Regions from separate parts of the Microbacterium sp. NPDC089320 genome, predicted to be linked through region 1. Evidence: predicted binding sites of a transcription regulator. Region 1 holds the regulator's gene; the other holds the start of a gene.

The links. Region 1 encodes LexA, which represses DNA repair genes until DNA is damaged. Its sites were predicted from a motif close to TCGAACANNTGTTCGA; they were not measured.
Region 2: AB0N61_RS14395 (DUF222 domain-containing protein) is a predicted target of LexA. The motif match lies at 1,725-1,740, and genes of this name have one in related genera.

Annotation. Positions count from the first base shown of each region.
Region 1 covers NZ_JBFBGY010000001.1:37,806-40,978, forward strand. Annotated here, with positions in the region: gene AB0N61_RS00190 (LysM peptidoglycan-binding domain-containing protein) at 1-198, opposite strand, end outside; gene lexA (transcriptional repressor LexA) at 481-1,167, shown strand; gene AB0N61_RS00200 (prolyl oligopeptidase family serine peptidase) at 1,218-3,083, shown strand; gene smpB (SsrA-binding protein SmpB) at 3,084-3,173, opposite strand, start outside.
Region 2 covers NZ_JBFBGY010000005.1:68,253-71,425, forward strand. Annotated here, with positions in the region: gene AB0N61_RS14390 (GntR family transcriptional regulator) at 1-50, shown strand, start outside; gene AB0N61_RS14395 (DUF222 domain-containing protein) at 107-1,660, opposite strand; gene AB0N61_RS14400 (NAD(P)-dependent alcohol dehydrogenase) at 2,080-3,126, opposite strand.

The sequences.
Region 1 (3,173 bases):
GGTGGCGAAGGATGCCGTGGCGGCCTGCTCGCCCGAGGCCATCGCGCTGCCGCCGCTGAGCGCGGCGAAGGCGATTCCCGCCGCGAGCGGCACCGCGGCGATCGCGAGCACGACGCGTCGACCGCGTGCCGTCAGCTTGAGCCGCGTCGCCGGGCGGACCGGAAGGACTGCTGCGCTGCTGAAGGTGATGGTGCTCATGTCGTGCTCCTCTGCATCTACCGCTTGAGCGGTGAAGGTGGCGTAGCGTTCGCATCCGCGTCTCGGCCGGGAGCCGTGGATGCGAAGCTACGTTCCGAAGTTATCTTCGAATTCGAACATCTGTCAAGACTTCTTCGAAACACGTGGATGAGAATCACCCGACACGCTCGAACAGATCTTCCACTTCGGCGCGATTCTCGGATACGGTTTCGACAGGAACACCCCACCACGGGCCTCCGACATTCGAACCGAGACGCCGGAATCGCACACCTGAGGAGCACCATGAGCGACATCTCCGCCCCCGACGCCGACGTCCCGCGCACCCGTCGCCGCAAGAGCCTGAGCCCGAAGCAGATGGCGATCCTCGAGGTCATCCAGACATCGATCAGCCGTCACGGCTACCCGCCGAGCATGCGGGAGATCGGCGATGCTGTGGGCCTCAAGTCGCTCTCGAGCGTGACGCATCAGCTGGGCCAGCTCGAACTGAGCGGCTATCTGCGACGCGATCCGGGCAAGACCCGTGCCATGGAGGTTCTCATCGACCTCCCCGGTGCGAGTGGAGAGAACCCCGCTGATGTCGCGACACCTGTCGGCGACGCCGCGCTCGTCCCGCTGGTCGGCCGCATCGCCGCCGGCGTCCCGATCACGGCAGACCAGCAGGTGGAAGAGATCTTCCCGCTTCCCCGCCAGCTCGTCGGCAAGGGCGACCTGTTCATGCTCAAGGTGTCGGGCGAATCCATGATCGATGCGGCGATCTGCGACGGCGACTGGGTCGTCGTGCGCTCGCAGAGCAGCGCCGAGAACGGCGAGATCGTGGCCGCCATGCTCGACGGCGAGGCCACCGTGAAGGTCCTCCGTCGTCGCGACGGCCACACCTGGCTGCTCCCCCGCAACTCCGCGTTCGAGCCGATCCTCGGGGATGAGTCCGTCATCCTCGGCAAGATCGTCGCCGTCCTCCGAACGGTCTGACACCGCTCGCGCTGCCTGCGACACCGGGCGACGCGCCATAGGCTCGAACCATGTCGTCGCCGTTCGGTACCTGGCCCTCCCCGTTCACGCCCGCCCAGGTCGCCGCCTCCTCGCCGCGGATCGACGGAAGCGCGTTCGTGGCCGACGAGATCTGGTGGGGCGAGTCGGTCCCCTCCGAGGGCGGCCGCCTGACCGTGCGCAGTTCGACCGGTGCCGAGATCCTCCCCGCGCCGTGGAGCGCCCGGTCTCGCGTGCACGAATACGGCGGAGGGGCCTGGGCCGCCGCCGCCGACGGCACGCTGTTCTTCGTCGACGCGAAGGATCAGCGCGTGTACCGCATGCAGCGCGGTGGCGCTCCGACACCGCTCACCCCTCCGGGCCCGGCGCACGGCGGCCTGCGTCTTCAGCGAGGCAGGCTGCTCGCAGTGCGCGAGGACCTCTCTCCGACCCCTCACCGACGTGCCATCGTCGAGATCCCGGCGGACGGGTCGGCAGCCGACGACCCGTCGATGCTGAGGACCCTCGTCGAGGGCGCGTCGTTCTACGCGCATCCGACGCTGTCTCCCGATGGATCGCGCGCCGCCTGGGTCGAATGGTCGGGCGGACGGATGCCGTGGCAGCACGCGTCGCTGGTGCTCTCGGACGGAACCGCGCGCACGGAGCTGCCCACCCGCGCCGCCCTGCAGCCCGAGTGGACGAACGACGACGAGATCCTCTATGCCGATGACCCCTCGGGTCGCTGGGCTCTGCACCGACAGCGTGTGAGCGGCTCGCAGGCAGCCGGCCCGGCGGAGCAGATCGCCGACGCCGACGCGGACACGGGGTATGGGCTCTGGGTGCTCGGCAACCGCTGGTTCCGCCCGCTCGCCGACGGGCGGATCGTGGCCGTGCACACGAACGGTCGTGACCGGGTGGTCGTGATCGAGCGCGACGGCAGCGCTCACCGCGTACCCGTCCCCGCTGACGGCCATGTGAGCGTCGACGCCGTCGACTGCTCACGCGTGCTCCTCTCCGGGAACAGCTCGACGACCGAGCCGGGCGTCTGGTGCGTCGACGTCGACTCCGGTCATGTCGAGGTCGTCACGGGGGCGACGCCGGCGGACCCCGCGTGGATGCCGCCCGCGTCCGAAGTCCTGGTCGATGGATCCCACGGCCCCGTCCACGCCTTCGCGTACGCGCCGACCAATCCCTCGACGTCCGCGCCGGCTGCGGATGAGGAGCTCCCGCCGTACATCGTGCTCGTCCACGGGGGCCCGACCGCGCATGTGACCGGGGCGGCATCCGCCGCCATCGCATTCTGGACGAGCCGCGGCATCGGCGTGCTCGACGTCAACTATGGCGGATCGACCGGCTACGGCCGGGCGTATCGTGAACGACTCGACGGCGGGTGGGGGGTGGTCGACGTCGACGACGTGATCGCCGCCGCGCACGGCCTCGCGGATGCCGGACTCGCCGACCCTGCCCGCATCGCGATCAGAGGCGGCTCAGCGGGCGGCTGGACGGTGCTGTCGTCCCTGGTGCGAGGCGGGACGTTCGCCGCCGGGATCAGCAGATACGGGGTGGTCGACCTGCGGATGCTGAACGAGCACTCCCCTGACTTCGAGGCGCACTACATCGAGGGGCTCGTGGGCCCGTTGCCCGAGTCCGAGGCGGTCTACGTCGCCCGCTCACCCCTGACCCATGCTGATCGGATCGACGTGCCGGTGCTGCTGATGCAGGGGTCGGACGACCGCGTCGTCCCACCGTCTCAGTCCGAGGCGATCCGCGATGCGCTGACCGAGAGCGGCGTCGAACACGAGTACGTGCTGTACCCGGGCGAGGGCCACGGCTTCCGCTCGAGCGAGACGATCATCGACGCCCTCGAGAGGGAGCTCGCCTTCCTCGGACGCGTGTTCGGATTCACGCCCGCGCGCTGATCACTCCCCCACGCGGTTGCGCAGGCGCATCGCGCGCTCGGCCTCGCGGGTGTCCTGTCGCTCGCGCAGGGTCTGGCGCTTGTCGAACTC
Region 2 (3,173 bases), on a different contig from region 1:
CTCGCAGCAACTTCATCGACCACTTCCGGAAGCCCGACTCAGAGGACTGACCGCCGAAGCGCGAGGGCGTGCACGAATAGCTGAGCCGCCGAGGGCAGAGGGCAACTCAGATCCGCATCGGAGCGCGCCGAACTGCGGTCGGTGCGGGGAGGCTGAGTCGTGGTGTGCGCCACAGTTGGGCGGGGTCCCACCAGTTCGGTCCGCGGACTTCGGGCGACCCCGCGTTCATGCGGATCTCCCACCCGGAGGTGCCGAGGGAGCGGTGGTGCCACCAGCACAACGGAACACCGTTGTCGGTAGTCGTCAGCCCGCCGCGCGCATGCTCGGTCACATGGTGGATCTCGCACCAGGACGCGGGAACGTGGCATCCGGGGATGAGGCATTCCTTGTCGCGGGCGATGATCGCGCGCCGCTGATGCACGGTGAACACCCGGTCGGTGGTACTGATCCCGATGATGCGCCCCTCATCCATCAGCACCCGCTGGATCACCCCGGCGCATGCAGTCTGCGCGGCGACCGAGACCGGCACGTGCGCACCGGACCCGGGAATGGTCGCCCACCCACCGTTACTCGCGCTCAACCCGGCGGCAGCACCGAACGAAGAGCCGCCCGCGTGATGGGCGAGGTCTTTCGCGTCGACGGTGACGACGAGAACCGGTGATGCGCCACCGAGTGTGGGCATGTCCGTGTGGCGGGCGGCGATCGCGAGAGCGGCGGTGAGAGCGTCGTGGCGTTTCTGCGCCGCGGTGCGGTCATCGAGCACGGACCGCGGATCGGAGTTGAACGGATCCGCGTCTGGACTTCCGTCCTCGGAGGCGGCTGCATCGGCGCCGTCGCCGGCGTCCTCGCCTGCATCGGTCGGGGTGAAGTGCACGCCGGGCAGGGGCGGGCCGTCGCCTTTGGGGTTGAGGAGTCCGTCGATGATGAGCTGCAACTGCGCGGCAGCCTCCGGGGTCAGATACCCGCGGATCGCATGCACCCCGTTCCGAAGCCGACCGATCGTGATGCCACGCTTACGCCGCGCCTCCTCATCCTTGGGTTCTTCCCCATCCGGGTCGAGCATCGACGCGAGATCCTCCCCGAGCGCTTTCAGGTCCTGCGTCGTCGGCGACGGCCCCGGCGCATCGGCATCCGCATCCGCGCTCGCATCCGGGTCCGGGTCGTCCGTGTCGAGGCCGTGCCCGCGCGCGAACCCCGCCAAGGCGACATCGGCCGCCAACCGCTGATCCACCCTCAATCGGTCCCATACCCGCTCGATGGGACCCGTCGCCGCCAGAAACCCCGCGACACCGATCACCCCGTCCAGCAACGCCAGACGCATCTCCGACCACCGTGCCGGCATCCGCTCCCCCGCCAGACTCACCGGCCTGCGCACCAGATCCACCACCCGGTCCACCCGGACCGCACCCCGCACATCCACCCCGACCGTCCGCTGCACCAGCTCGTTCATGCCCCGACACCCCGCCGAATGCGGAAAGTCACCGGGATCCCCGGTCGCGATCGTCTCCACGATCACCGCCTCCGCCCGCCGAAACGCCGCCCCCGCCCCCTGCAGCACCGCGACCCGGTCCGCGTCGCTCAACCCCGCCAAAGCATCATCGGACAGCACCGCATCAAGGTCGGCGATGACCCGATCCAAAAGCTCCGCAGTGCTGTTCATACCCCACAGTCAACCCGGCACCACCGACATTCGCCCCCCGAAACCAGCCCGATTTACCCCAGATCAGACCACGTATTCCAATCTCCCGGAATGCCGCGCAGAGGGAGAGGAAGAGAAGAAGGAGAGGAACAGAACGACGGAGACGAACAGAACGACGGAGACGAACAGAACGACGGAGACGAACAGAACGACGGAGACGAACAGAACGACGGAGACGGACAGAACGACGGAGACGAACAGAACGAAGGCGAGGAACAGAACGAAGGACAGGAAGGAAGGAAGCGAGACGACGAAACGAAGAAACGACGAGAAGAAGAGACGACGAGACGACGAGACGACGAGAAGAGAAGAGAAGAAGAGACCCCCGGCGATCGACGTGAGCCCCCGAGAGAACGGCGTCCCCCGGAGGCTCGTCGACGTCAGTCCGCGAAGGTGGCGCCGTCGATCACGAAGCGATAGCGCACGTCAGAGGCGAGCACCCGCTCATAGGCCTCGTTGATCTGCGATGCGCTGATGACTTCGATCTCGGCGGCGATGCCGTGTTCGGCGCAGAAGTCGAGCATCTCCTGGGTCTCCTGGATTCCGCCGATGTTCGAGCCCGCGAGCGACCGGCGTCCCCCGATGAGCGACGAGACATTCACCGAGAGCGGTTCTGCGGGGGCCCCCACGCAGACCATCGACCCGCCCACGTCGAGCAGACCGAGATACGCGCGAAGGTCGACGACCGCGCTGACCGTGTTGAGGATGACATCGAACGACCCGCGCAGCGAACGGAACGTCTCGGGATCGCTCGTCGCGTAGTAGTGATCGGCACCGAGGCGAAGGCCGTCGTCCTTCTTGCTGAGCGTCTGCGACAGCACGGTGACCTCTGCTCCGAGAGCGTGGGCGATCTGCACGCCCATGTGACCGAGTCCGCCGAGACCGACGACCGCCACGCGGCTGCCGGGTCCGACGTTCCAGTGACGCAGCGGCGAGTATGTGGTGATTCCCGCGCAGAGCAGAGGCGCCGCGACATCGAGTCCGAGGGCGTCGGGGATCCGCACTGCGAACGATTCGGTGACGACGACCTGCTCCGAGTACCCGCCCTGCGTGACCGTGCCGTCGCGGTCGGTGCTGCCGTAGGTGAAGATCGCACCGTTCGAGCAGAACTGCTCGTCGCCGCGGAGGCAGTTGCGGCACTCCCCGCAGGAGTTCACGAGACATCCCACGCCGACACGATCGCCGACCGCATGCTTGGTGACATCCGAGCCGACGGCGGCGACGGTGCCGGCGATCTCGTGTCCGGGTGCGAGCGGGTACTGCTGCGGTCCCCAGTCGCCCCGCACCGTGTGGATGTCGGAGTGGCAGATGCCGGCGAAGGCGATGTCGATGAGGATGTCGTTCGGGCCGAGCTCGCGACGCTCGATGACGGTCTTCTCGAGCGGTGCGGCCTCGCTGGGCGCGGCGTATGCGGTGACACGGGTCATGTCAGACTCCTCTGGTCGGTGCGGATGGGCCAGATCGACATTAGCCG